One region of the Pseudoalteromonas sp. BMB genome, then DNA from elsewhere that is predicted to be linked to it. Evidence: predicted binding sites of a transcription regulator. Region 1 holds the regulator's gene; each other region holds the start of a gene.
What was found. Region 1 encodes sigma-54, which starts transcription at its own class of promoters, with help from an activator protein. Its sites were predicted from a motif close to GTTGGCACGNNNNTNGNNT; they were not measured.
Positions count from the first base shown of each region.

Region 2: BB427_RS16155 (LiaF domain-containing protein) is a predicted target of sigma-54. The motif match lies at 2,994-3,012, and genes of this name have one in related genera.
Region 3: BB427_RS20865 (P-II family nitrogen regulator) is a predicted target of sigma-54. The motif match lies at 6,632-6,650, and genes of this name have one in related genera.

Region 1 covers NZ_MBQA01000105.1:28,100-38,242, reverse strand. The annotation lists gene rapZ (RNase adapter RapZ) at 1-619, opposite strand, end outside; gene ptsN (PTS IIA-like nitrogen regulatory protein PtsN) at 612-1,070, opposite strand; gene hpf (ribosome hibernation promoting factor) at 1,072-1,359, opposite strand; gene BB427_RS07665 (RNA polymerase factor sigma-54) at 1,389-2,888, opposite strand; gene lptB (LPS export ABC transporter ATP-binding protein) at 2,935-3,660, opposite strand; gene lptA (lipopolysaccharide transport periplasmic protein LptA) at 3,660-4,202, opposite strand; gene lptC (LPS export ABC transporter periplasmic protein LptC) at 4,192-4,746, opposite strand; gene kdsC (3-deoxy-manno-octulosonate-8-phosphatase KdsC) at 4,743-5,294, opposite strand; gene BB427_RS07640 (KpsF/GutQ family sugar-phosphate isomerase) at 5,294-6,265, opposite strand; gene BB427_RS07635 (calcium/sodium antiporter) at 6,275-7,234, opposite strand; gene BB427_RS07630 (ATP-binding cassette domain-containing protein) at 7,409-8,209, shown strand; gene mlaE (lipid asymmetry maintenance ABC transporter permease subunit MlaE) at 8,212-8,991, shown strand; gene mlaD (outer membrane lipid asymmetry maintenance protein MlaD) at 9,004-9,549, shown strand; gene BB427_RS07615 (MlaC/ttg2D family ABC transporter substrate-binding protein) at 9,552-10,143, shown strand, end outside.
Region 2 covers NZ_MBQA01000179.1:6,977-17,119, reverse strand. The annotation lists gene BB427_RS16160 (M3 family metallopeptidase) at 53-2,218, shown strand; gene BB427_RS16155 (LiaF domain-containing protein) at 2,281-2,958, opposite strand; gene BB427_RS16150 (manganese efflux pump MntP) at 3,407-3,970, opposite strand; yybP-ykoY riboswitch at 3,978-4,147, opposite strand; gene BB427_RS16145 (nitrilase-related carbon-nitrogen hydrolase) at 4,219-4,938, opposite strand; gene BB427_RS16140 (alpha-ketoglutarate-dependent dioxygenase AlkB) at 4,946-5,548, opposite strand; gene BB427_RS16135 (GGDEF domain-containing response regulator) at 5,700-6,623, opposite strand; gene BB427_RS16130 (sensor histidine kinase) at 6,885-7,982, shown strand; gene BB427_RS16125 (response regulator) at 7,994-8,413, shown strand; gene BB427_RS16120 (putative bifunctional diguanylate cyclase/phosphodiesterase) at 8,425-10,143, shown strand, end outside.
Region 3 covers NZ_MBQA01000204.1:78,121-88,263, reverse strand. The annotation lists gene serA (phosphoglycerate dehydrogenase) at 187-1,416, opposite strand; gene rpiA (ribose-5-phosphate isomerase RpiA) at 1,428-2,081, opposite strand; gene BB427_RS20885 (5-formyltetrahydrofolate cyclo-ligase) at 2,186-2,815, opposite strand; gene BB427_RS20880 (hypothetical protein) at 2,812-3,345, opposite strand; gene BB427_RS20875 (S10 family peptidase) at 3,485-4,996, opposite strand; gene BB427_RS20870 (GGDEF domain-containing response regulator) at 5,273-6,502, shown strand; gene BB427_RS20865 (P-II family nitrogen regulator) at 6,692-7,030, shown strand; gene BB427_RS20860 (ammonium transporter) at 7,044-8,273, shown strand; gene mrcB (penicillin-binding protein 1B) at 8,435-10,143, shown strand, end outside.

The sequences.
Region 1 (10,143 bases):
CAGTTAGTGGCTTAAGCTCAGGCTCCCAATGTGGGTTGGGCAAAAAGCGCGCATCAAAAACGTAATCCGCTTGTTTTGGGATGCCGTGTTTAAAGCCGAAAGATTCAAAGGTAATAATGAGTTGTTTGTCTTTTTTACCTAAGATTTTTTCGCGGATATCTTCTGCAAGTTGATGAACGCTCAGGCCTGTAGTATCAATGAGAAAATCGGCGCGAGTGATCAACACGTCTAACAATTCCCGTTCTTTCTTTATCGCAACATCTAATGGAAGATTATGCAGTGAAAGAGGGTGCAAACGGCGTGTTTCTGAGAAGCGTTTTATCAGGGTTTGATCGTCACTGTCTAAATAAAACAGGGTAGGTTTGGCAAAGCCAGGTAAGTATTCAAGAATGTCATTAAACTCGTCCTGTTCTTTAGGCAAGTTTCTAACATCAATACTGACTGCAATTTTATTATAATTGTCCGAAACACTGCGGACTAAAGACGGCAGTAAATTGACCGGAATGTTATCTACACAATAGTAGCCTAAGTCTTCCAATACTCGAAGCGCTACAGATTTACCAGAGCCTGAGCGGCCACTGATAATGATAAGCTCGAGTCCTTTTTCTTCATCACTCATCAAGTTCACCTTGGATCACAGCATATAACTCATCGTCACTTTTTGCTTGTCTAAGCATTTTGCAAAAAGACTTGTCTTTGAGTGTATCAGCAATCGCCGCTAAGGTCTTCAGGTGCTGTTGATTGTCACCTTCGGGTACGATGAACGCGACAAAAATATCGACAGGCTGCTTATCTATGGCTTCAAACTGGATCCCTTGCTCGCTGACAAGCACCATTGCAAGGATTTTATCCAAACCTTCAAGTCGACCATGGGGAATGGCAATGCCTTTACCGATCCCTGTGCTGCCTAATTTCTCTCGCGCCATTAAGGCGTCCAAGATAGCATGCTGACTGGTATTTGGAATTTGGCTATGGGCCAGTTCGCTGATGTATTCTAAAATACGTTTTTTGCTATTAAAAAGGACCGCAGCTTTACTGCAGTCCTTGTTCACTAATTCACTTAATTTCATCTTAGTGTCGAGTGAGCTTCTCTTTGTGTTTAATAACTTGACGATCTAGCTTGTCGATAAGGCCATCAATTGCGGCATACATATCTTGATGCTCTGTTGATGCAAATAGCTCGCCGCCGTTTACGTGTAATGTTGCTTCTGCTTTTTGTACTAGCTTCTCGACATCAAGGATCACATGCACGTTATTGATATGATCAAAGTGCCTTTCTAGCTTCGCAAACTTGTTGGTGACATAGTCTCTTAATGAGTCAGTAATTTCTACATGGCGACCAGTTAGATTTAGTTGCATAAGCATTTTTCCTTCTTGGGTTTTACGTCTTATATCAAGCTTTTACGCTGATTTGACGGTGGAATGGCTAGGGATTCACGATATTTTGCAATCGTACGTCTCGCTACCTTAATTCCTTGCTCAGCTAAGATATCTGCAATTTTGCTGTCACTCAATGGCTTCGCGGTATTTTCTGCAGCTATCAGCTTTTTGATAAGTGCTCTAATTGCTGTAGAGGAGCACTCACCTCCATTTTCTGTACTTACATGGCTAGAGAAGAAATACTTCAGCTCAAATATTCCCCGAGGTGTATGCATGTATTTTTGTGTTGTCACACGGGAAATTGTGGACTCATGCATCTCAACCATTTCAGCAACATCATTTAGCACCATAGGGCGCATTGCTTCGGGGCCATGTTCAAAGAATGCCTGTTGTTGTTGCACAATGCAATTGGTAACTTTTAATAATGTATCATTTCGGCTTTCTAAGCTTTTAATAAACCACTTTGCTTCTTGTAAATGTGAGCGAATAAACTGACTATCCGTACTGGATTTCGCCGTTCTAGACATCGCAGCGTAATGGTCGTTTACTCTTATTTTAGGCATAGCATCAGGATTTAGCTCTACGACCCAGCGACCTTTTACTTTTTTCACTGATACGTCAGGGATCACATATTCAGGCTCTTCATGAATAATGCTTGCCGCTGGTTTTGGGTTAAGGCTATGAATTAACGTCATGACCTCTTTGAGATCGGCTTCTTTAAGGCGCGTTTTCTTAGCCAAAGTTCGATAGTCACGGCTGGCAAGCAAATCGATATGCTCTGTCAGGATCATTTTCGTTTCGGTAATCCATGGCGTATCTGGGGCGAATTGATTTAGCTGAATACACAAGCACTCTTGTAAACTACGCGCTGCGATACCGACAGGATCGAAAAGTTGGATACGTTTGAGTACGGCTTCGACTTCATCCAGCTCAATAGGCTCTTCGCTACTTTCATCATTAATGCTTTCTAAAATGTCTTCGCAAGACAGTGTTAAAATGCCTGACAGGTCGACTGCTTCAATAATCGCAATCGCAATCGCTCTATCTGTTGGACTAAATGGTGTCAGCTCAAGTTGCCACATGAGATAGTCGTGGAGAGATTCAGAGGTTTCCCCTTGATAAACATTATCGTCATCGGGAAGTGGGCCTGAACTTGCAGCGGGTGCTGCGCTCATATATTCATCCCAAGTGACATCCATGGCAAGGTCATCACTGACAGTGTCTTTGCTCATGGCGGTATCTGAGTCTATCTCATAGTCACTAACCTGCGCTTCATCGCTTGAATCTTGATTGTCGTCAGCACTACTCTTTTCTTGGCTGTGTTGGTCAGCGTTTTCGCCGTCAGTATTATCACCTTCTTCCACTTCCAACAATGGATTGCTGTCTAATGCTTCTTGTATTTCTTGTTGCAGATCCAATGTACTGAGCTGCAGCAAGCGAATGGCTTGTTGCAGTTGCGGAGTCATTGTAAGTTGCTGCCCCATGCGCAGCTGTAATGATTGCCTCATGTATCTCTAACAATCCTTTTTAACAGTTATTAATACTACGTCTTAACTATAGCTTGAATTGTTCGCCTAGGTAGACATCTCTTACGGTTTGATCTGCCAAAACATGTTCTGGCGTGCCTGCAGCGATTAACTCACCATGTGAAACGATGTAGGCTTTTTCACATACGTCCAGTGTTTCTCTAACGTTATGATCGGTGATTAGCACACCGATACCGCGATTTTTTAGGTGCTCTATGATTGTCTTTATATCTAACACCGAAATAGGATCAACACCAGCAAAAGGTTCATCTAACAGGATAAACTTAGGATTAGCGGCTAAAGCGCGAGCAATTTCTACGCGTCTTCTTTCGCCTCCCGATAATGCCATGCCCTGTGAGTCACGAATGTGTTGAATATTAAATTCGTCCAGTAACTCGTTTAGTTCAGCTTCTCTCTCAACTTTAGATAAGTCTTTTCGAGTTTCTAAAATCGCCATCAAATTTTGATAGACCGTGAGTTTTCTAAAGATTGAAGACTCTTGCGGTAGATAGCCAATACCAAGTCGCGCGCGGCTGTGCATCGGTAGCAAAGTGATATCTTCATCATCAATCTGAATAAAACCTTTGTCGCTTGGTACTAACCCTACAATCATGTAGAACGTAGTGGTTTTACCTGCACCATTTGGTCCTAATAAGCCTACAATGCTGCCAGCCTTAACACTTAAGCCAACATTTTTGACGACTTCACGACCTTTATAACTCTTTGCTAGACCAGTTGCTTTGAGCTCGCTCATTAATTGTTACCTTCTTCCTGCGCTTTTTTATCTTTTGCGTCTTTTTTGTCATCAACAGGAACAAGGATGGTTCTTACCCGAGAATCTTCTTGGTCTGAGCGCTCAGCACTGATCAATTGCTTTTCAATGTCATAGGTGATGACTTGCGCATTGATTTTTTGCCCAGTTTGATTGATTTCCGCATCGCCAGAAATGACTAAGGTGCCTTTTGCAACGTCGTAACGAATTTCGTTTGCTTTGGCTTCTAGCAAATTACCATCAGGTTGACGTTCGCTGAAAATAGCAGGGCTGCCAGTTGCAACAAGTAGTTGCTTGTTAGTACCAAGCTCCGCGCGGCGGTGGACTTCTAGGCGATCGGCATTTATTTTTCTGTTGCCATGAATAATAACAACATTTTGTTCAAAAATACCGATGTTGCTTTGCAGTTGAGCTTGCTGACGGCCAGCATCAATAATGACTTCATTTTGTTCTGCAGCAATTGCTAGAGTAGAACTTGCAAGCAAGCCGATGAAAACTAGTTTGTTAATGATTTTACTGGTCATAATAAATTGTCTTTGTGTGGTTGATGAGTTCGATCACTTGCTTTTGTAGATCCGCATGCAGCCCTTTACCCGTGATCCTAAGACTAGGACCTGTGATAACGACAGGGTGTTCCGATTTCATCAATTTTTGCTTAATTTCAACTCTTACATTATCGGCATTGATATCGGTGATCATGGCGTTAGGCGTTAAATTCTTTGCCAGCACATTGCCTTCTAATATCAAGGTATTGTTTTCGTACAGTGTTGCTTCTAATGCACTTATTTGCCAATTCTGCTCACCGTTATATAAGGTGAAAATAGGCTTTTCAAAGTGACTAAAGCCAAGATCTTGATACAACTCCATCTTATCAGCAGTTACCTGATAGTTTAATAAGCCATTTTCACTATAGGTCGTTTGCTGAAGCGTGGTTGCAACATAATCGGGCTTAGCTAACGGTTCATCTTCTTTTGCTGAGTCCGCCTCTGATGGATTCAACATGGGCGACCACATCCATACCATTAGAGAAGCGAAAACAATGAGTAAGATGACACGTAATACGGTCATGTACTTGATCCTTTGGAAGTCAATAAGTGATTTTGGCTGAGCATTAGAAGATCAGTCAGTTCTCTCACGGCACCAAAACCACCAGGCATCAAGGTCGTGTAATGGGCGATATGTTTAACAAGAGGATGTGCATCATTGACGGCAACGGCAAAACCGACTTGCTCCATTACGGGTAGATCTGGGCCATCATCACCAATATATGCAATTTCGTCATCACTAAGGCTGAGCTTAGTCTTCAGTTCATCATATGCCACTAATTTGTTTTCTTGGCCTTGGTAAATATAAGTTACATTTAAACTAGTCATGCGTTGCTGAACTATTTGTGAATGCCTACCTGTGATAACGGCGACTTCGATACCACTATCAATTAAGGCCTTAATACCAAACCCATCTTTGGTATTAAATGCTTTCAGTTCTTCTCCATTATTACCAAGGTATATACGTCCATCTGAGAATACGCCATCAATATCGCAAATCAATAATTTGATTTGTTTTGCTTTTTCCCAAGCTTCAGGTGAAATCGTCTGATATAAATCTTCAAATTGCATTACAGCACCCCCGCTCTAAGTAAATCTTGCGTATTCAAGGCGCCAACCGGTATGTTGTTTTCGTTTACCACAATCAAGCCATTAATTCGTTTGGTTTCCATGATATTGAGTACCTCAGCTGCGAGCATATCGGCGCGTGCAGTCGTACTTTTAGCCGTCATTACTTGCGTGATTGGGGTGGTGTGAATATCGACCTTTTGTTCGATAATACGGCGCAAGTCACCATCGGTAAAAATACCTTGTAATTGCGAGCTTTCATCTACGATTGCCGTCATACCTAAACTTTTAGCTGACATTTCAAATAAAGCTTCTTTAACTGTGCAATGACTATTGACCATAGGGATTGCATCCCCTTGATGCATGACGTCAGCAACGGTTAGTAGTAGACGCCTTCCTAAACTACCGCCAGGATGGGAAAGTGCAAAATCATCAGCCGTAAAGCCTCTGGCTTCAAGTAGCGCAACCGCGAGCGCATCACCCATCACTAGCGTAGCTGTGGTGCTCGCCGTGGGTGCAAGTCCTAATGGGCAGGCTTCTTTTGATACTTTAACACAAAGGTGAACCGTTGCATTACGAGCCATTGTAGAGCTCGGGTTACCTGTCATGGAAATAACGGGTGCCCCTAAGCGCTTTATCACAGGCAGGATTGAGATCACCTCTTGGGTTTCCCCTGAGTTGGAGATCATCAGTACCACATCATCTTTGGTGATCATACCCAAGTCGCCGTGACTTGCTTCTCCTGGATGAACAAAAAATGCGGGGCTGCCAGTACTTGCGAGTGTCGCTGCGATTTTGTTACCGATGTGGCCTGATTTACCCATGCCAATCACGATGATGCGACCTTGGCAGCCAAACATAATTTCACAGGCTTTTACAAATTGTTGATCAACAAACTGTTGCACTTCTTCTATTGCTGCAAGTTCAGTAGCAAAAACTTGATTTGCAGAATCAATAAATGGGTTCGTTGTCACAAGGCTTCCTTAAATGATGTAGTAAATATAACCGACGAAGCTTGCGACAAGTATGCCACCTTCCAAGCGGTTGATGCGGCGCTGACCTGTTAGGCTGAGGCTCATTAGGATAAGCAGCAGTGTCGCGCCAAGCATAATAAAGATATCACGTGACGCAATATTGGCGTCGAGGACAGATGGGTTAATAATCCCAGCAATCGATAGCACTGCCAATATATTAAAGATGTTCGAGCCAATAATATTGCCAAGCGCTAGATCGTCTTCTTTTTTAAGTACGCCAGCAACACATGCCGCAAGCTCGGGTAAACTAGTACCAACGGCGATAATGGTTAATCCTATTAGCAGGTCACTCATGCCAAAATATTTGGCGATGTCAACCGCGGCGCCAACGAGATAGTCCGCGCTAATAGGCAGTAAAATCATACCCACGATTAACCAGAAAACGGCTTTTTGAGTTGGAATATTATTTGGCACTTCTTCACAGGCTTCACTGACAAATGGGTCATCATTATCTCCACCACCACGCTTGGTGATAATGATAAGTGCAAGAAGAAAAGCGGCGAAACCGACTAATAACAAAACACCTTCTACGAAACTAAAGTGGTTATCACTAACGATATACCAAGCTGCCAATGAAACGATGACTAACAGCGGCATTTCGCGGCGCAAAATACCAGAGCCTACGGAGAGTGGCCTTAATAACGCGGTGAGACCCAAAACGAGTAAGATATTGGCGATGTTAGAACCTATGGCATTGCCCACGGCGGTGTCTGTTTTATCTGCAAGAGCGGCTTGCGCAGCAACCATCATTTCTGGTGCTGAAGAACCCATGGCCACGATAGTCAAACCAACAATTAATGTTGGCACACCAAAGTTTCGTGCAAGAGCGGCCGCACCAAAAACAAAGCGGTCAGCACTCCAAACCAGTGCAATAAAGCCAAGAATGAGAATAACAAACGATAAAACCATGAACCTCTAGCCAATAGGATTAAAATTTCGATAGATACTACCAAAAGCGCTCTGGAAAGTATAAGCAAACCGTTACATTTCACTACTTACAAAATTTTACCAAAACGATTTTCCATCTTGTTTGAAAAAAAAGTATCATACTTGGATGAATATAGTCTGGATCTGGAGAGCGACTTGTCGCAGTCAATTGTAGAAATCAAGGATGTAACCTTCTCTCGGGGTGAAAGGATCATCTACAAAAACATGAGCTTTTCCGTACCAAAGGGCAAAATTACCGCAATAATGGGACCGAGTGGCATTGGTAAAACTACCATGTTGCGATTAATCGGTGGTCAGCTTAAGCCTGATAGCGGTGATATTCTTTTTGCTGGAAACAGTATCCCTATCATGTCACGAGCAGCTTTGTATCAAGCTCGAACGCGCATGAGTATGTTATTTCAAAGCGGTGCTTTGTTTACCGATATGAGCGTGTTTGACAATGTGGCATTTCCTCTACGCGAGCATACCGAGTTATCTGAAGAACTAATCCGTTTAGTGGTGCTAATGAAGCTTCAAGCGGTTGGTCTTCGTGGTGCAAAAGATTTAATGCCGGCAGAGCTCTCTGGCGGTATGGCAAGACGTGCGGCTTTAGCGCGTTCTATCGCACTTGATCCTGAATTAATTATGTACGATGAACCGTTTGCAGGTCAGGACCCAATCTCCATGGGTGTTCTAGTTCGCTTGATTAAGTCGCTTAATGAAGTGTTGGGATTATCGTCGCTGATAGTTACCCATGATGTCACCGAAGTACTGAGCATTGCTGACCACGTCGTTATTATTGCTGAACAAGGTGTGATTGGTACGGGAACCCCTGAACAGATGCTTGAACACGAATCGCCATTAGTGCAGCAGTTCTTACAAGGCCTTGCGGATGGTCCTGTGCCATTCCACTTTAAAGCGCCAGATTATCAGCAAGCGCTGTTGCAAGGAGAGTGAGTATGGTCGACTTTTTACAAAAACTAGGCCACAAAACCCTCAGCCGTTTTGCCGCACTTGGCCGTGCCACAACAATGCTTTTTGGGGCGCTATGTAGCTTACCTAATTTCCGAAAAGGCACGCCGCTGTTGATAAAGCAACTTTACATGGTTGGTCATCAATCATTGTTGATTATCATGGTGTCTGGTTTATTTATCGGCATGGTATTGGCATTACAAGGCTATACCGTGTTAGTTGGGTATGGCGCTGAAGATAGCCTTGGACCTTTGGTTGCTTTGAGTTTACTTAGAGAGCTGGGCCCTGTGGTAACCGCACTCTTATTTGCAGGACGTGCAGGCAGTGCGTTAACTGCAGAAATCGGTTTGATGAAGGCAACGGAGCAATTATCTAGTTTAGAAATGATGGCGATAGACCCGCTTAAGCGCGTGGTTGCCCCTCGTTTTTGGGCCGGTTTTATTAGTATGCCGTTACTCGCACTGATATTCTCTGCGATCGCTATTTTAGGCGCACACTTGGTCGGTGTTGATTGGTTAGGCGTAGATTCAGGTAGCTTCTGGTCAATTATGCAATCGCAAGTGTCGTTTCAACAAGACATCTTAAATGGTCTTATTAAGAGTTTCGTATTTGCACTATTAGTAACTTGGATCGCGCTATACAAAGGCTATGACTGTATTCCTACTTCAGAAGGAATAAGTAAAGCGACGACAGAGACGGTAGTACATTCTTCACTGGCTGTACTTGGCTTTGACTTTGTATTAACAGCGGTTATGTTCTCAAGTTAAAAGGTTTTAAAAATGAATACACGGAAAATAGAAATTTTAGTTGGGTTGTTCGTGGCATTGGGCATTGCTGCATTTGTTATGTTGGCGCTAAAGGTGGCTAACTCAGGTTTAAGCGGCAACGGTGAAACTTACACTTTGCATGCTAAGTTCGAAAATATAGGTTCGTTGAAAACTCGTGCCCCAATTAAGGTGGGTGGGGTTGTGATTGGCCGTGTTGATGGAATTCACATCCATCCACAAGAGTTCGTGCCAGTAGTTTCAATGAGTTTAGATAAAAACTACGAGTGTCAGTTTTCCGATACGTCGTCGGTTTCGATTTTGACTTCGGGCATTTTGGGAGAGCAATACTTAGGTATTTCTCCCGTTATTGCTGCTGACTCTGCGAAGCAAAAATGTCTTGGTCAGGAGGTAACGAGTGAAGATAGCGTTGATCTTGAGTCTCTTTTTGGTGTGGAAACAAAAGCGTTAAAAGACGGTGACATGATCACAGATACAAAATCGGCACTGGTATTAGAAGAGCTAATTGGTCAGTTCCTATTTAATCAAGGGAGCGAGTAAATATGTTAAAAAACATCTATGCAAAATGTCTGACTTTGCTTGTAGCATTGATGGCTACCGCATTGGTTCAGGCGAAAGAAGTGGACTCAAGCGATCCTTATAAAATGGTGGAGCAAGTTGCGGCGCAAACTTTTCAGCGTGTTACGAAAGAGCAAAACATCATTGAAAAAGACAAAGAACACTTACGCGTTATCGTAGAAGAAGAGCTCTTGCCTTACATTGATTACAAATATGCTGCGTATCGTGTATTAGGTTCTTATATTCAAAAGGTTCGCAACATCGAAAGTAAAGAGGAGAAAGCTGCTGCTGTCGAGCATATTAGAGAGTTTATTGAGGTATTCAAAAATTACTTGGTAGCGACTTATGCTGGTGTATTTACTCAATATAAAGACCAAAAGGTAGAGTTTGGTGAGCATCGCTCATTTGAGAATGAAGCTGTGGTGGTTGTTAAGACCAAAATTGTAGAGCCTGGTAAGCCTGATATCAAAATTGATTTCAAAGTTAGACGCGGTCAAGACGGTGACTGGCGTGCTTTTGACATGATGGCGGAAGGCATTAGTTTACTCGATGCCAAACAATCGGAGCTACATGGTA
Region 2 (10,143 bases), on a different contig from region 1:
TAGAGACGATCCGTAATATCTTGCCCACGATCACAACAAGCGATGAAACAATATGTTCAAACCTTCCATCACATTATTAAGTGCAGCCGTATGTTTAGCCCTTGCGGGTTGTGCGGGCACTGCAGACCAAAGCCAAGAACCGGTCAAATCACTGCAAAGTAAGCAATATGATAACGTGCTTTTACAGGAGTTTTCAGGTCCTTATCAAGGTGTTCCTCATTTTGACAAAATGAAGCTTGAGGATTTAGAAGCCGCACTTGAAATTGGTATGGCTGATAATTTGAAAGAAATTGAAGCAATAGCCAACAATCCTGCGAAGCCAACTTTTGAGAACACCATTGTTGCGCTAGAAAGAGCGGGTGCCGCTTTGGATCGCGTTTTTACCTACTATGGTCTTTGGAGTGCAAACATTTCAAGCCCAGAGTTTAGAGAAATCCAATCGCGAGTTGTGCCTAAGTTCTCAGAGTTCCGCTCTAAAATTACCCAAAACCAAGCCCTTTTTGCACGTGTAAAAGCAGTATATGAAGGTGCTGAATATAAAAAGCTAACAGCAGAAGAGCAGCGTATTACTTGGATGCGTTATAACGGCTTTGCCCGCAATGGTGCGACGCTAAAAGGTGAAGATGCTAAGCGTTACGCAGACATTAATCTTGAACTATCAAAGCTACATACTAAGTTTGCAAATAACGTCCTTGCAGATGAAGAAAACTACGTGGTTTTCCTCACTAAAGCGCAGTTGTCAGGTTTGCCTGAGTCGTTTGTTGCATCGGCAGCGGCTGCTGCAAAAGCGCGCGGCAAGGTGGATATGTACGCGATTACCAACTCTCGCTCCTCAATGGATCCATTTTTAACCTACTCAACAGAGCGTGAGTTACGCGAGAAAGTATGGAACAACTACTATAACCGCGGCAACAACGGTGGTGAGTACGACAACAAAGCGATTATCTCTGACATCTTAACGCTTAGACATGAGCGCGTTAACTTACTGGGTTACGATAATTACGCGCAGTGGCGTCTTGAAGATCGCATGGCGAAAAAGCCTGAAAATGCGATGGCGCTGATGAAAAAAGTGTGGCCAGCAGCAATTGCCCGCGTGAAAGAAGAAGTTGCTGACATGCAAGCGATCGCCGACAAAGAAGGCGCTGATATCACCATCAAGCCATGGGATTACCGTTTCTACGCCGAGAAGGTTCGCCAAGCTAAATATCAATTGGATTCAAACGAAGTTAAAGCTTATTTACAGCTAGACAATCTGCGTGAAGCAATGTTCTATGTTGCAGGCCGTTTGTTTAACTTTGAGTTCAGCGAAGTGCCCAAGGGCTCAGTACCAGTGTTCCACCCTGACGTTCGTGTATGGGAAGTAACAGACAAAACCACCGGTGATAATATCGGCCTTTGGTATTTAGACCCGTTCGCACGTAAAGGTAAACGCTCTGGTGCATGGGCCTTATCATATCGTAGCCATACAACATTTGATGGTAAAACAAATGTGCTTAGCTCAAACAACTCCAACTTTGTGAAAGCACCTGAAGGTGAAGCGACCTTAATTTCTTGGTCAGATGCAGAAACCTATTTCCACGAGTTTGGCCACGCGCTGCATGCGCTTTCATCAAACGTGAAGTACCCAAGTTCAAACTCTGGCGTGCGCGACTACACTGAGTTCCAATCTCAGTTATTGGAGCGTTGGTTGGCAACGGACGAAGTGATCAATCGTTACTTAGTTCACTATAAAACAGGCAAACCTATGCCTAAAGCGCTAATCGAGAAAATCAAGAAGTCAGCAACCTTTAACCAAGGTTTCGCGACGACTGAATACCTTGGATCGGCTATCATGGATATGCTTTTCCATACCACAGATCCTGACAAGATTGGCGACCCTGTTGCATTCGAAAAGTCTCAGTTAGGTGCGCTTGGCATGCCGGACGAGGTCGTGATGCGTCATCGTACAACTCACTTTGGTCACGTATTCTCAGGTGAAGGTTATTCAGCGGGTTACTACGGTTACCTGTGGGCTGAGGTATTAACTTCTGATGCAGCAGAAGCGTTTGCTGAAGCGCCAGGTGGCTTCTACGACAAAGACGTTGCACAGCGTTTAGTGGATTACCTATTCTCAGTTCGCAACTCAATGGATCCAGCAGAAGCGTATCGCAAGTTTAGAGGCCGTGACGCTGAAGTTGAGGCGCTAATGCGTGATAGAGGCTTTCCGGTAGAGAAGTAAAAAGTTTACTCTGCTATTTGGATAATAAAAAACCCCTGAACCAAGGGGTTTTTTATTAAGCTTTAGCTTTTGGATTTCGTGCCGTCACCAAATAGGAATTTAAGGCCGTCGGCAAATTGCTTTATTTGCGCTTTCATCGAGCGCTTTACACTAACTTCAATGCTACCCAAAATCATTCTGCCGTGAATATAAATTCGTGGACGCTGTTTCACCTGCCCTGCAGATGCAAGCGTGTTTCTTGTGTTTTCTACTGAACCCATAATATTACGAATATCGGTGACGACATCGACTGTGTCTGGTACAAAAATTTCGTCACTGCCTAAAATGCAATCTATATAAATATGTACTTCAGGGTGACTAAAAATTGCGTTGCTAAAATCTAGTTCCAAGCTGCCAAGGTAGTTTTTTAGGTGGATCTCTTTAGGTACGACCCACTCGCCACTGCGATGGTTGGAACTAAGTATAGAGGTAATGCTTATTGCCTCAGCACCATCTACGCTTGAGGTAAATTTTGGACCCAAACGAGCGGCTTTTTCGCTGTGATATCTTGCATCCGACTTGAGCGGTAAATCAGCACTAAGTGCTGCAATTTGTTCTTGTTCGTTCAGGTCGTATGCTTTATCCAATCGTCTCTCGAATGCATCAGCCGAAAGCTCACCGTGGCTGTAATTTAGAATTAACTGGTCAATCACCTCTTCCCTGACGGATTCGAGAGGCCTATCTTTTAATGGTACAGACATATGGTTGGTTCCGTTCTCTTGATTTGTGGTTAGAGTAGCAACAACCAAGCCAATATTAAATCACATATAAAACAAATGGTTAGTATTTTTTAATATCAACTTACTCTATTTATTTACTAATATTTAGTTGTACAAAATAGTATTTGGTCAAAATTACCACTCTTAGATGACAGGTAACGCAGTTGCGCAGGTGTAGTTTGATATTGTCAGTCACTTTGCTATGGTAGTAGGTGTTCGCAAAACAACCAAAGGAGATTAGTTATGGCGAAGAAAAGCGATGTTAAAGCGCTTAAAAAAGAGCTGAAAGCGCGTAAAGCAAAGATTGAAAAGCATGAAGCGAAAATCAAAAAGCTGAAAAAAGCGATTAAAAAGGCGTAAAAGCCATTAGCCCTAAGGTAAAGGGATAAGTAAGCGAGCGGTAAATATACCGCTCTTTCTGCGAGTCAGATTAAATCGAAAGATGGCTATATAGCAACCAAGTCCCCACACAGATTAAGGTCACCCCTCCAAAGGTTTCAGCTCGACTACCAAGAAACTTTCCAGCCGAATGCCCAATCATCACCCCAATTGTTACCATCATGGTGGTGGCAAGGCCAATGAGCGCAGCGGCGAGCCATATATTCACATCAACAAATGCGAGACTGACACCGACAGCCATTGCATCAATGCTAGTGCCAAACGCTGTGATAATGGTTTTTAACCAAGGCTGCTTTGCGTGTTGCGTTGGTGCATCATCGTCACCCTTAAGGCTCTCATAAATCATATGAGCGCCAAGTCCTAACAATAAGATAAAGGCAATCCAATGATCCCAAGCCTCGACATAGCCAGCTGCAGATTGTCCTATTAACCAGCCAATCAGCGGTGTACTGGCTTCAATAATCCCAAAAATGAGGCCGATTTTTATGGCTTCGGTAAGCCGAGGTGATTTTAGGCTGGCGCCTTTACCGATTGCCGCAGCAAACGCATCGGTAGACATGGCGTATGCTAACAGTAGCAGGGTGACGAAATTCATTTACATTGCTCCGGTCGGGCGATTTGAGTCCACGATACATCCACACGCCCGACCACAGGCATGGATATATCGATGGTCTCGCCAACCGAGAGGTGTCCGCACCATGGCATGTGGCCAATTATGTTGATACGAACTCTTCCGAGCATTGGAAGCAGGCTACTCCCCAACGAGTTGCGATAATATCAAGAATTGCAGTGGATGCAAAACCAAAATTGAGCAGCTTCTGACGGTGATAATTCTCGTTACCTTTATGACGGGGTCAAGAAGTCTATTTCGGTTGTGATAAGCTGCTCCTTAGCATCGCCGAGTATAAGTACCTCGCCATTAGGGCTCACAAGAAGGCTTTGGCCGATAAATTGAATTCCCGTGCCATTGCTGTGGTCCATTCCTAGGCGATTGGCTGACATAATATGGACTTTATACTTCTTGGCTTGTTTTATGATTGTATCAAGGCTGTCTTCGCCACAATAATTTGAAGGGTTCACAATGAGCTGTACGCCCTGCTCGGTGAGTTGCATCAGCCCCTCTTCAAACCAGATGTCGTAACATAATAAAATACCCACTTTAATACCCATTACTTCGTGCACTTTGAATGCATTACCTGATTGAAAAAAGCGCTTATCGGGCGGTGCTAAAAAAACCTTGCGATGTACGCCAACAATCCCTTCTGGACCCACTATAGCCGCACTATTAAAGTGCTCACAGCCTGCCTTTTCAATGATGCCTGCGATGATAGTACCGTGTTGCTGTTGTGCGATAGATTGAAGCAGGCTGATAGTTGTGCTCTCGGATAACTCCTCTGCCATTTCCTCCATATGAGTGTGGCAAAGAAAGAGGCTACCTGAAGTACATAATTCAGGTAAGACGATGAGATCAAAGTCAGCTTGTGATAAAGTTTTTTCTATGGTTGTCCGGTTGCATTGAGGGTCGCCATAGTTGACAGCAAATTGATAGAATCCCACTTTCATCGTTCACCTACGTAATATTGGGCCAAGTAAACTGCCGAAAGGTCAGATTGAATCTAGCACCAACCTCTTTAGGTGCAGGAGGTATGGCATGTTGAAACTGCGTTTGAAAGCCATTTCCCATGATGAATAACGAACCGTCTTCTAGCAGCTGTTCAAATTGCTCATCGGGTTTTGCTTGATGACGAACTTGAAACAAGCGCTCGGCACCTAAGCTCAAAGAAGCGATAACATTAGTTGGCCCAAATGCGGACAGATCACTGTGAAAGTCCATGTATTCTTTACCATCTGGATAAAAAATACAGACACAGACGCTAAATTCGATACCTATTTGAGTCTGTAATCGCTGCTGTATTGATGCAATCAAATCAGGCCAAGCTTGGCGTCTACCATGATAGCTAGGAAACACCGCTGGATCTTCGAGCCTTGGCTCTACAAACATCATTTTCCAGGGTCTAATCTCTGTATTTCCACCGTTAGGTAAGGTGATGATTTCAGGCTGAGATAAATCACAGTGCTTGATTAACCACTGATACAGTGAATGGCTTTCTGCCTTGGTAAGAAACGCTGGAATATACTCTGCCTCGGCGTTATCGATAAGTGGAAGTTTCATGACTAATTCCTTGTTGTTGCTATTTTTCTTTAACAAAAAGAACAGCACTAAAGCAAGACACTAAAGCCGCTCCCTTTACCTACTTCAGAGATTGCGCTGATCCGCCCTTTGTGGCGATGAGAATCCAGGAAAGTATATTAATGAATAGCTACTAGCTTGCCTCTCCAAACACTCGATTTTTACCATTCTTTTTAGCTTCATATAGCGCGTTATCTGCTCTTTCTACTAACTCTTCAACAGTTTGATTGATATTATCCTCACTAAGTGAAGCGACACCAGCACTAACCGATACAGCTTTTAGTGGTGAAAGTTTATGTTCAATAGCGGTTTCGAAGAAGGTTTGTACCACTCTTTGCGCAATCTCTAAAGCGAAAGAGTAGGGGGTGTTTGGCAGTAAGATGGCAAACTCTTCACCGCCGTATCTGTACAGAGCGTCCATAGGTCGACGAATATGATTTTTGGCGGTGTTAGCAAAAACCTTCAAGACATCATCACCCATTAAATGACCATATTCGTCGTTATAGAGCTTAAAATAATCAACATCCAACATTACGACACTAAGCGGACTAATAGAGCGCTTTGCACCACGATAGTGGCGCTCCAAGTCAGTATCAAATAACCTGCGATTAAACGCTTCTGTAAGTCCGTCAACGTATGAATATTCCCTAAGTTGATCGGCTTGCTTTTTATACTTTAGGTGGGTAAGTACCCGATTAAATAGCGTTCGCGCCACAATTGGTTTGCTGATGAAATCGACAGCACCTGCATCCCAGCACATTTCTTGCTGATTTTCTTTAATGTTGGATGTCACAAATATGACAGGAATTCGGGCGGTTATTGGATCTTTTTGAAGCTCTGTACAAGCCTCTATACCCGTTATCCCCTCGAGCATCCAGTCCATTAGGATTAAATCTGGCAATGCAAGTTTTACATATTCCAAGGCCTTCTCAGCACTTTCAAAAGCGACGACTTTGCATATGTCTTCTAAACATGCGCATAGCACCTTTTGAGTGAGTGGCGAGTCTTCTACGACTACTATAGTACAGTTATTTAGTTCTACTACGTCTTCAAACATGCTATTGCCTTTATTCCTGTTGCAGGCTTAGATTGTGTGCTATGTCTTTATGTTTAAAAAGTCAAAATGCACTTATGTTGCTATTAACAGGATTAATATTAGGTAAGTATCGCACTGCAAATAAAGTATCTTGCACGAATAATAGTGTAGACATTTTTGTGCTGAAGCACACTTGTTATTTAACATTTACATTACTTTTATCTTGAATAATATCGCTTTCCTACTATAGATCTTATTACCTGTTCCCAATGTAAATTCCTAATGACAGACTCAACCTCACTTGAGAAAGCAGACAGATTTGTTGGTGATGATTCTCTTTCCGATTTAATTTTTGACAATATTCCGGACTACGCCTTTATCAAAGATGATCGGCTTAGGATCGTAAAAGCGAACGATGCTTTTCGCTCCATGTATCCAGAAGAAGCCAGAGAGAAAATTATTGGCTACACCACACTTGACTATTATCAACCAGAAGAAATAGAAGAGTTCATTAAAGATGATAAAAAAGCCTTGGAAACAGGGTATGCAGAGTGTTTGGAGATTATCAATTTCCCAGATGGTGGCGTAAGAACATTATTTACTCGCAAAAAGCGATTCTATGATGCCAAAGGCGCGACGTTTATTTTAGGGCTTTCCAGTGACGTGACCGAAAGGGAGCATCTTGTCGCTCAGTTAAAGCGCTCCAATGAAGCCTTAGACGAATTTGCTTATATTGCCTCTCACGATTTAAAAGCGCCACTCAATGCGATTTCCAAGTTGGTAACTTGGATTGATGAAGACTACGGCGATGAGTTACCCGAAGGCGCTAAGGAGAATTTTGATTTAATTCAGCAACGTGTGTCAAGAATGAGTAAATTGCTCCATGATTTACTGATTTACTCGCGGGTAAATCGAAAGCATAGTGAAAACGAAACGTTTGAATTCAGCGAGTTTACAAAAGAGATATATGACTCGATTGATATTGAGGCGAAGCTGAAGTTGGAATGTACTTCTTTATTTGTCACCTTACCAAAAACAGCACTTGAAGTAGTTACCCGCAATTTAATTAGCAACTCGCTTAAACACCACGACTGTGAAAATGGCTCACTAATAATCCACATTAAAGAAAGCCCAGAAGAATATGAAATGCATTTTATTGACGATGGACCGGGGATCCCACCTGAGTATAGAGAGAAAGTATTTGAAATGTTCCAAACGCTTAAACCTAGAGATCAACAAGAAGGTAGTGGTATGGGTTTGGCAATAATTAAAAAAGTGCTCAATTTCTATGGTGGCTCGGTCGACATTGTGGATAGTAATGTTGGCACTGAATTTGTGATCAAGTGGCCAAAAGTTGATACCAGAGTTAACCCAAATTAGGTATTCATTTTATGCAAAATAATGATATTACAGTGCTGGTCGTCGAGGATGATGACATTGACTATATGACAGTAAAGCGTAGCTTTTCAAAACGCAAGATTATGAACCCTATGGTTCGGGCAATTGATGGCGTTGAAGCGTTAGAATTCTTACAAACTAAAAAAATAGATTATCCATTTATTGTTCTATTAGATTTAAAAATGCCTCGCATGGGGGGGCTTGAGTTTTTAGGTAAGTTGAGGGATGACCCAGAGTTAAAAGATACCGTCGTGTTCGTACTCACAACTTCGAAAGATGAAGATGATATTCATCATAGTTATGAAAAAAACGTAGCAGGATATTTTTTAAAAGAAGAAGCAAGTAACTCAATGATGAGCCTTGTTGATATGTTGGATGGATATTGGCGAATTGTACAGTTTCCAACTAAGTAATGAGGTTGTAAATGAATATATTGCTCGTTGATGATGATGTAGTTGACCGAAAGATGATCCGCCGTTCCTTAGTGAAAGGCGGGATTGAACATCAATTGACAGAAGTTAGTACAGTAGAAGAAGGAATCTTTGCGCTAGAAGAGCTTTGCTTCGACCTATTACTACTGGATTACAATATGCCGTCCAAAAATGGTTTGGACTTACTTATTGAACTTAAGCGTATTAACCATATTAAAGATTTAACCATAGTCATGATCAGCAATTCGCATTCTGAAGAGTTGGTTTTGAAATGTCTAGATTTGGGCGTACAGGACTTTCTACTCAAAGAAGAAGTCACCGCATCGCTTTTGAGCCGTTCTATTATCCAAGCAAGGAAACGCTTTGAGCTAGAAAGTCAACTGCATAAAAGCTACCTGCAAGTAAAGCAGATGGCTGAACGCGACTCATTGACGGGGTTGTATAATCGTTACTATTTTGAAGAAACCTGCCAGCGGCTGATGCAAGCCGATAAAAAGCGCTATAAGTGTGCTGGGATCCTTGTCGTTGATATCGTCGATTTTAAAAAGATAAATGACCGCTTTGGCCATGAAATCGCTGATCAACTTTTACTTGAACTAGGAGCAAGCTTTAAGAGGCACACCAAGCAAGAGGATATTGTCAGTCGTTTTGGTGGAGACGAGTTTGCTTGTTTGATCGTGTCTTGTGACAACCCGCTTCAAATTAAAATAGAAGCTGAAAAGCTTATCCGGTTACTAAGCCGAAGCTATTCAATTTATGAGTTGGACATCTACTGCCAAGTAAGAATGGGAATTTCTCTTTACCCACTCAATGGTAATAATGCTGATGAATTAATACGTTTTGCTGATATTGCACTATTTAGGGCTAAATCCTCGCAAAGTGCGATAGCGTGCATTTTTGAAGATAATATGCAGACTGAGTTCCAAATGAAGTATAACGTGGAACAAGACTTAAGAGGTGCGATAGAGAGGCAAGAGTTAGAGTTGGCGTTTCAGCCGATTGTAGATATTCAGCAGGCCAAAGTTGTGTCTCTCGAAGCGTTGATCCGATGGCCTACTGCAAAATACACAAGTAGTCCTCAAGAGTTCATTACAATCGCTGAAGAGTCAAAGCTCATAGAACCGTTGGGGAAGTGGATTATTGAGCACGCGATCACTACATTGAAACTGATACAGACAAAGTGCGGATATCCTATTCGTTTAGCGATAAACCTGTCGCCATTACAGCTCGGAGACATTTCTCTACCAGCATATATCAATGATTGTCTAAAACGAGTCGATATTGACGGTACTTTATTTACCTTTGAGCTAACAGAAACTGCGCTTTTGGATGAAAGTGAACGGGTAATATCAAGCCTAAGCCGCATTAAAGAGCTTGGCTGCAAGATTGCGCTAGATGATTTTGGAACGGGCTATTCTTCAATATCACATTTGCTCAATTATCCAATTGATATTGTTAAATTGGATAAATCGCTTACCGACAGAATTGAGGTAGACGATAGAGGGAAAAGGATATTTAAGGGTTTGATTGATATGCTTAAGAGCCTGCAGTTGAGCATTGTTGTTGAAGGTGTTGAGAACTATCAGCAGTATTATGTGTGCAAAGAAGCACGAGTAGATAAAATTCAAGGTTATTACTTTTCGAGCCCTGTCTCTGAAAAGTCCGTAGTGAAAACGATAAAAGCGGTAAATAGAGAGCTCGCCAGAGAATTT
Region 3 (10,143 bases), on a different contig from region 1:
GGTTTTTTTATGCTTGATTCTTCTTATACCAGTTGTATTAAGTAAATGATCTATCTTGAAGCGGGGAAATAGCTTTAGTAGCAAGGCAAAAATTTTGCTATTTAGTTGTTCTAAATGAGAAATTTTTAACGAAGCTAATATGCTATTTCACCCTTCAAATTGATTAGAGAATTAATTCAATTGGTATTAGTGAAGAATACGTGCTCTAATAGTTCCTTCAACCGCACTTAACTCTTTCAACGCCACTTCAGAGTGGTCGCTATCGACGTCGATAACCACGTAACCAATAGATTCATCCGTTTGTAGGTATTGCGCCGCAATATTGATACCGTGCTGAGCGAACGCTTGGTTGATTTGCGTTAGTACGCCTGGGCGGTTTACGTGTACGTGTAATAAACGACTTCGGTTTGATAATTCAGGTAGAGAAACCTCTGGGAAGTTAACAGCCGTGACTGTTGAACCGTTATCTGAATATTTCGCCAACTTACCCGCGACTTCCACACCTATATTTTCTTGTGCTTCTTGGGTAGAACCACCGACGTGTGGTGTTAGCAGCACATTGTCAAACTCGCGTAGTGGTGAGACGAATTCTTCATGATTAGATTTTGGCTCAACGGGGAATACATCAATAGCAGCGCCGGAAAGCTTCTTGGCCGCTAATGCTTCAGCTAAGGCGTCGATATCAACAACCGTTCCACGTGATGCGTTAATTAGGATGGCGCCTTGCTTCATCACTTCAATTTCAGCCATGCCGATAAGGTTTTTGGTCTGTGATGTCTCCGGTACATGCAAACTGACCACGTCCGCTCTTTGTAGCAATTGCGTCAGCGTGTGTAACTGCGTTGCGTTGCCGAGCGTGAGCTTATCTTCGATGTCATAAAACTCGACGTTCATCCCGATATTCTCAGCCATAATGCCAAGCTGGGTGCCAATGTGACCATAACCAATAATACCTAGCGTTTTACCACGAGCTTCGTATGAACCGTCGGCAGATTTATCCCACTCACCGCGATGCGCCTTTGCGTTACGCTCAGGAACACGGCGCAATAACAAGAGAATTTCACCCAAGACGAGCTCAGCCACAGAGCGGGTGTTAGAAAATGGTGCGTTGAATACGGCGATACCACGTTTTTTAGCGGCATTCAAATCCACTTGGTTGGTGCCGATGCAGAAACAGCCAACAGCGACCAGCTTTTCAGCTTGTTCTAATACTGCTTCTGTAAGGTGGGTACGTGAGCGGATCCCGACAAAGTGAGCGTCTTTGATCCGCTCGATCAGCTCAGGCTCTGGTAAGGATGTTTTAACGTAGTCTATGTTGCTATAACCGTTGCGCTTTAGCGTCTCAACGGCGCTTTGATGCACGCCTTCTAACAACAAAATTCGAATTTTATCCTTTGATAACGAAACCTTGCTCATCTGTAATCTCACTAGTTGATTTTAGGCCCTTCTGGAGTGCCTGTTATTACAACGTCAGCGCCACGCACGGCAAATAAGCCATTAGTCACGACGCCAACAATCTGGTTAATTTTTTCTTCAAGCGCTTTTGCTGCGCTAATTTCTAGGCCATGCACATCAAGAATAACATTGCCGTTATCAGTGATAACGCCTTGGCGGTAAACCGGATCGCCACCTAGTTTTAGTAACTCTCTTGCCACGTAGCTACGCGCCATTGGGATCACTTCAACTGGTAGTGGAAATGCGCCTAGCGTCTCAACATGCTTTGTATTATCAACGATACAAACAAATTTCTTGGCAACAGCTGCAACGATTTTCTCGCGCGTCAGTGCTGCGCCACCGCCTTTTATCATTTCGTTGGTGCTGTTGATTTCATCTGCACCATCAACATATACCGCAAGCTCTGACACATCGTTTAACTCGAAAACTTCAATACCAAGTGCTTTTAGCTTTTCTGTTGAAGCTTCAGAGCTCGATACAGCCCCTTTGATTTGATCCTTGATACTGCCAAGCGCATCAATAAAGTGGTTTACCGTTGAGCCTGTGCCAACCCCAACAATGGTGTTTTCTTCTACATAGTTCAAAGCTGCCCATGCCGCGGCTTTTTTCATTTCATCTTGAGTCATAACGCTACACTTAGTTGTCATTGAAGTTGTATGGAGTATAACTCAATCAAAGTGTCAGCGTCATGGTCAAAAGCGCCTCAAAATGCGCTTAACTGTTTGCCTGCTCAATTATTTTTTGGCCAAGTGTATAGTTGGGTTGGAGTGAGGATAGTTGGGAGCGGTACATCCCAAGCTGCTGTTGGTAAGCTTGGAACTTGCTGGCAATCATGAGCAAGGCCAACAAGTGCTGGTTTAGCTCGCTGCTCAGCGTAGTGTAACGCTAATGTTCTATCGTAGTACCCACCGCCCATACCGAGGCGATTACCTTGCTCATCAAAAGCAACCAGAGGCATCAACAGTAAATCCAATGATGCAAGCGGTGCCACAGCTGAACAATCTAACTTAGGTTCCAAGATAGCATAGCGATTTGCCTTCATGGGTGAGTTTTTTTCATACTTCTGGAAGAGTAAATTTGCAGGATTGAAGGGGTGGATTACGGGTAAGAAAACCTGGTGTTTTTTGTCCCAAAGCGATTGAATTAAAAGGGATGTATCTAGTTCGCCATCGTTTTGAATATAGACCCCTACATTGGCATTTTCTGGGAGGTTTATTTGTTGAAAAAAATTAATATTGAGATGCGCCGCAGCTGTTTTCTGTTGCTCTGCTGATAGCGAGTTTCTTGCATTTCTAATCGTTTTTCTCAAATTAGCACGAGTAACTTGAGATTTATTTATGTTGTTATTAGTTTTATTCATTCTAACGCGAGCCACTCAGGGAAAAACAAACTTACACCAAGCAGAATAAATAAAATAATTAATACAGCGAGCAGATAATATAGCCAAGTCTTAGATTTAGCCGGAGGGCTAGGCTCAAAGTCCAGTTCATCAAATAGCTCCTTCGTCTCCCATTCTTCGTCTGTTGTATCTTCTATTTTAGTATGGGGAGTTGGTGCTACGCGTTGCTCGAGCTCCTCTAATCGCTCTTCGATGCGTATTAGACTGCTTGTGATGTAATCCAGCGCTTCAAATACGCGCTCTTGATCTGCGTTGGTAGGGGTCGCGGCTGTTTGGCTTTGCAGCTTGGCATTGATCCCCGCGCTTGCAAGTAATTTTACCTGTTTTAGCGCTTTGGCTTTATCTGCAGGAGCAAACAAGTTTTTGCCAGCGTAAAATTGCTGGATCTTTGAAGGTGAGGTTTTCAACCTGTCTGCCATTGCGATAGCGGCGCTTTGTTGATCCTTACCGTCGGCCATGCCAACGAAGACGACTTTAAACTGCTCGTTCATGGTGCGTGCCTAAGTTGTAGAGAGATAGTATTGAGTATATCTAGATTATAGGTAACTGTAGAAGGATAAAAGGAAATTTTTACAATCTGGTGAGCATTAAGATAAGTGACCGCTTGCGCGGCCACAATGGGTTGGAAATTTAGTAAAGTGCTGACTGATCCGCTTTGGGGGTTGTTTTTAAGATAAACTCGCGGAGATCTTCGTTCGACTTTTGTAAATCTTCATGACGCAGGTACATCATGTGTCCGGAGCGGTAACCTTTAAAGCTTAAGCGATCACGCATTTTTCCGCTCGGATCGAGTTGCCACATATTGTACTTGGCATCAAAGTAATTCGTTGCGCCATCGTAATAGCCAGATTGGATCATCACGTTTAGGTAAGGGTTTTGTGCCATTGCTAATCGTAATTGCTCACCGACATTATTATCGCTGTTATCCCAAGGGTAAACTGAACCAAACATATTATATTTTACATCGGTTTTATAGTTGAGCTCCGTTGCGAAGTAATGATTAATCGCAGGGGTAAATGAGTGCAACCAAGAGGTCAGCTCAGGCCAATAATCAGGGCGAGAACCGGCGTCTCTTTTATCAATACCAAGATAGCGTGAGTCCAACCGACCAAGCGTATAGCCACGCTCACGCAACAGCTCTTTCCAAAATGCCGCAGTAGGAATATCTAGGTTGTTTTGAGCTACAAAGCGCTCGCTTAAGCCACTATATTTAGCAACGGCCTGTGTCACACTTTGCTTTTCTTGGGCACTGATAAATGCGCCTTTGGCGAGTGCGGGAAGATACTGATCAACCGTATATTGTTCAACCTCTGCAAGTACTTCGAGTAAATCTTTATTTTGCAATTCAGAAGACAACGCCTTGTGGTACCAAGCGGCAGCAGCGTAATATGGTAAACGGTTTGCCACTTCAACCGGACCTTCTCGTTTAATGCCGATTTCCGTAGGAGATACCAACACCACGCCATTGAGGTAAAGCCACTGGTTGTTTTGCATCGCGTGTGCAAGACCTGACACTCGAGTCGTGCCGTAGCTCTCACCAATCAGGTACTTAGGGGAAAGCATACGCTCATTGCGATGAATAAATGTATTGAGCCATTCGGCTAAGTACTTCACGTCCGCGTTGACGCCAAAAAACATCTTTGTTTGTTCGGCTTTACTAGGATATGTACCTTCAGCATTTTTGAGTACGCGAGAATAACCTGTGTTGACTGGGTTTACATAAACAATATCGGCAACATCTAGCACTGAATATGGGTTATCTTTCAAGCCGTAAGGTTGCAGTGGATACCCTTCGTCATCAATTTTTAATACTCTTGGGCCAGTATAGGCAATATGCATCCACACGGAAGCAGAGCCTGGACCGCCGTTAAATGAGATCAACAGCGGGCGTTTGCTCATATCTTTGATTTTTGTGCGCTTATAGTAGGTGTAATGCAACGTTGCAACTGCGTCGCCGTTTTCATTCCACACCGGCTGTGTGCCTGTTGTCGCGGTGTAGTTAATACGTTCACCTTTTATTTCGGCTCGATGCTCAGTTGTTATTTTATGATCTATCTCAATTGCGCGATTGTGCTCTTCAGCTATGCTTGGCGCTGAGAGTAGGGCACAACTCACGAGCAATAGTGGTAGTAGTTTTTTCATTGCTTCCTCGGTATTGCAGTCGGTATGTCTGCATTAAAGAAGTATTTCATCTGAAATTCAAAGCCATTGAGACAAACTCAACAAAAAAAACGGCAGGTTTGAAAAATAGGCTGTTGTAACCTCGTTTATCGAAAAGTAACGAATTTGAGCCGATTTGGTTTTTTTTAGTGCAAGATTCGCGTATATTTAGTACTTTATTATGTAGTAATAAAGTATTTAGCCCCGTTAAATTCTTGTTTCACTGCGCTTCTCGTTGTACTTAAGAGATCTCAATCCATGCAAAGAATTTTAATTGTTGAAGACAGTAAAGTCGTACAACAGGTATTGCGACACCTTGCTGCTCAGCATCTAGATGTCGAAATCGATTTTGCTTGGTCCCTCAAGGAAAGTAAGGACTTCTTAGCACAGCACCAATATACATTGGCGCTGGTAGATTTAACGCTGCCCGATGCGATGGACGCAGAGGTCGTGCAGCTCACGCTCAGCCACAAAATTCCCACTGTGGTGCTGACCTCAAAAATAGATGAATATAGTCGCCAGCAAATGCTTGAAATGGGTGTGGTGGATTATGTGATTAAAGACAACCGTGATTCATACCTATACGCGGTCAAGTTAGCATCTAGACTGTTGAGAAACCAAGGTTGCAAGGCGCTGATCGCCGATGATTCTGTGATCAGTCGAGCGGTAATGAAGCAAATGCTTGAAAAGCAATTATTTACAGTGCTTGAGGCGCAAGATGGCGAACAGGCATTGGAGATGTTGCTATCTGACCATGAAATTAAGCTACTGCTGACAGACTTTGCGATGCCGACGATGGATGGCTTTGAGTTGGTGAAATCCGTTCGTAATAGTCGCGGACGAGATGAATTGGCGATTATTGGTCTGTCTGGCGCGGGAAGTCATGGCTTGTCAGCAAAGTTTATCAAATACGGCGCCAATGACTTTTTGGCAAAACCTTTTATGAGTGAAGAGTTTCATTGCCGCATCATGCAGACGATGGAGCAGCTCAATTTGATTGCAGAAATCAAAGAATATGCGCATCGCGACTATTTAACAGGACTTTATAATCGCCGTTATTTCTGTCAGCAAGCAGAGCGTTTAATCAAGAACAAACCGAGCCAGCATATATTGGCATTGTTAGACCTCGATCATTTTAAATCTATTAATGATCAATATGGTCATGAAAGCGGTGATGATGTACTGAAACAAGTTGCTGATTTACTGCGTAGTGTATTTGGTCACTACATTGTCGCACGTATTGGTGGGGAAGAGTTTGCTTTGCTTATTCCAAGCTCAGATATGAAGATGGCAAAGCACATGCTAGAAGACTTTAGAGAGCGCCTTGCGCAGCAAGCATTCAAAATTCCTGAGGGTAAGCATTATTGCACCATCAGTATTGGCCTCGCGGCTTGCCAATCAAAGAGTCTAAGCGAAGTAATGCGCAAAGCTGATAAAGCGCTCTATAAAGCGAAGGACAAACAACGAAATTGCGTTATCGCGCATTAGCTTTTCGTTATTTGGGTGTTTATGCACCAACTCAGTTCAGACTTAATATCAATGCACCTAGATGGTGCATTTTTTATGCGTGAAATTCCACCTCCCACTTTAATTCATTGTTAATTAAGGAATAAAAAATTTGGCATAAAGGTTGGATTACTGCATACAACAGGATCAACTGTCCTAAGGGGACTCAGCATGAAAATGATAAGTGCAATAATAAAACCATTTAAACTGGATGAGGTACGTGAAGCGTTAGCCGATCTGGGGATTGAAGGCATGACGGTTGTTGACGTTAAAGGGTTTGGGCGTCAGCGCGGTCATACCGAACTGTATCGCGGTGCAGAATATCAAGTCGATTTCATTCCAAAAATAAAAATAGAAATTGCGACGTTAAGCGAAAACGCCGAGCGTGTTGTGGAAACGGTTACAAAAGCTGCGTTCACTGGAAAAATTGGTGATGGAAAAATCTTTGTTTACGACTTAGACCAAGTTGTTCGGATCCGTACCGGCGAACTTGATGAAGAAGCCATTTAAGGGGAGTCAAGCAATGGAAAATACAATAATAGAACTAAAATTTTCATTAAATACCTTTTACTTTTTGATCTCTGGCGTCTTAGTTATGTGGATGGCAGCCGGATTCGCTATGCTTGAAGCGGGATTAGTACGCTCAAAAAATACCACTGAAATCCTTACCAAGAACGTCGCACTGTATGCTATTGCTTGTACTATGTATTTGCTTATTGGTTACAACATCATGTATGTCGATAATGCCGAAGGTGGGGTTTTACCAAGTCTTGGTGCGCTCATTGGCAGTTCTGCTAAGGATGCCGACCATGCACTGCAATCCGACTTTTTCTTCCAAGTAGTATTTGTTGCAACGGCCATGTCAATTGTCTCGGGCGCTGTTGCTGAGCGTATGAAGTTGTGGGCGTTTTTAGCATTTTGTGTGGTGTTAACTGGTTTTATCTACCCATTAGAAGGCTATTGGACGTGGGGCGGTGGTTTCTTATCTGAGCTTGGCTTTGTTGACTTTGCCGGCTCTGCCATTGTGCATGGTGCCGGTGCTGCTGCGGCACTAGCGGGTGTTCTGTTACTTGGTGCGCGCAAAGGAAAATATGGCAAAAATGGTGAGATTTACCCAATTCCTGGTTCCAATATGCCACTGGCTACACTAGGCACCTTTATTTTGTGGATGGGGTGGTTTGGCTTTAACGGTGGATCTCAACTGTTCCTTGCCGACAAAGAAAATGCCATCGCGGTCAGCCAAATCATGCTAAATACCAACGCGGCGGCGGCTGCAGGTGCGGTTGCTGCGCTGTTGGTGTGTAAATTAATGTGGGGCAAGGCGGATTTAACTATGGTGCTTAATGGTGCACTAGCAGGTCTGGTGACCATTACCGCAGAGCCTGCCTCTCCAACACCTGTACTAGCGCTTATCCTCGGTGCCATAGGTGGTGCATTGGTGGTGTTTAGTATCGTTGCGTTAGATAAGGCAAAAATTGATGATCCTGTCGGTGCTATCTCTGTTCACGGTATATGCGGTGCGCTGGGTGTGATGATGGTGCCATTTTCAAACTCAGACGCTACTTTCCAAGGTCAGGCTGTGGGACTCATCACTATTTTAGGTTTTGTTTTCATTGCTTCTTATATTGTCTGGAGTGTATTGAAAGCGAGCATGGGGATCCGCGTTGGCGAAGAAGAAGAGCTAAGCGGTATGGATCAACATGATTGTGGCGTAGATGCCTATCCCGAGTTCGTGACAGTTCGCGGACAGTAATACCAATTTGGCTCTCGGTCAATATTGTAAAGTTCTCGTTGTCTAAACAAAGTGAGTCCAGTAGGGCTCACTTTTCTTTATAAATATTATTCTACTTTCAGCAGTTGTTAATTTAGGTTACCCTACCATCTTGCGATTCATTTTTTAGTTTTACTTGGGTCATGACGGATAAAAAGAAAAGAACACCTGCCAACAAATCAAACGTCAAAGCGAACACTTCGCGTAAAAACAATACCCAGCAAAACGGTTCTAAGATGCAAAGAATTAAAAGCCGTGTACTGAGCACGTTGTGGTCTTTCTTTTGGAAGGGGACTATTGCGGCGATATTCCTTGTTGCAATCTATATCATCTACTTAGACGCTAAAATAAGCCGGCAGTTTGAGGGTAATAAGTGGGAACTTCCCGTTCAAGTTTATGCCAGATCGATGCAGTTTTTTCCTGATCAGTTCCTTAATGAGGATGAAGTGCTGTGGGAGCTGAAGCGGCTTAACTATTCTCGTGTAAATCGTATCAGCCGTACCGGTCAGTATACCGTTCAAGGTCGTACAATCACCATTCATCGTCGCGCGTTCGAATTCTACGATGGCCCAGAAACAGCGCGTATTTTTACGCTTAATTTTGCTGGTAAAAAGCTTGCCAATATTGTCGATAATCAAGGTCGGCGCTTAGCTGGGGCTCGCCTAGAACCGGTGCAAATTGCTCGGATCGGCAATGAATCGCGTCAAGACAGAGAGTTTGTTCCGTTCGATAAATTCCCTAATATTTTAAAAGAAACACTGCTGGTGGTAGAAGATAGAGACTTTTACCAACATCATGGTGTTTCTGCGCTGTCTATTTTACGTGCGCTGTATGCCAACATCAAAGCTGGGCGAACTGTGCAAGGTGGCAGTACGCTTACGCAACAGCTCGCAAAGAACTTTTATCTCACCAGAGATCGCACCTTAATCCGCAAGGTGAATGAAGCGTTCATCGCATTGATTTTAGATTTCCGTTACAGCAAAGATGAAATCCTCGAAGCCTATTTAAACGAAGTGTTTTTGGGACAAGCCTATAATCAAGGCGTTCATGGTATGGGGCTTGCGGCCGATTTTTATTTTGGTAAGCCAGTGGACGAGCTTGAGTTTGACCAAGTTGCTATGCTAGTTGCGATGGTTAAAGGGCCATCTTTTTATAACCCAAGACGCTATCCTGAGCGGGTAATGGAAAGGCGTGATTTAGTCTTGAGGCTAATGGTGGAAAATGACCTTATCACAACGCCCGAGTATCGCGCAGCGCTGGCAAGGCCGATTGATGTACAGCCTTTAAAAGCGAGCCGTATGCAGTCTTATCCTGGATATTTGGAGTTGGTGAATCGCGAGTTAAAGAAACTGGTGCCTGATGATGACATTGTCGACTCTGGAATTCGGATTTTTACCTATCTCGATTTACAAAAGCAAACGGCGATGGAAGATGCCGTTAAAAAGGGCTTACCTTACTTAGAGCGCCACTTTAAAACGGAAGATTTAGAAACTGCCATGCTGTCAGTTAATGTTGAAAAAGCGGGCGTATCGGCGTTAGTTGCTGGTCGTCAGTTGAAGTTTTCAGGTTTTAATCGGGTATTAGACACCGAGCGTAATATAGGTTCACTGGTCAAGCCCGCTATTTACTTGAGTGCTTTGTCAAATCCAAACTACCATTTGGGCATGCTGCTTGATGACAGTCCCCTTGAAGTGACAGACGGTTCAGGTAAGGTTTGGTCTCCAGAGAACTTTGATCATAAATTCAGAGGCCAAGTGCCAATGTTTGAAGCGTTCAGCAATAGCATCAATATTCCAGCAGTAAACCTTGGTTTGGATGTGGGTGTTAATCGAGTCGCACAAACTTTGAATGA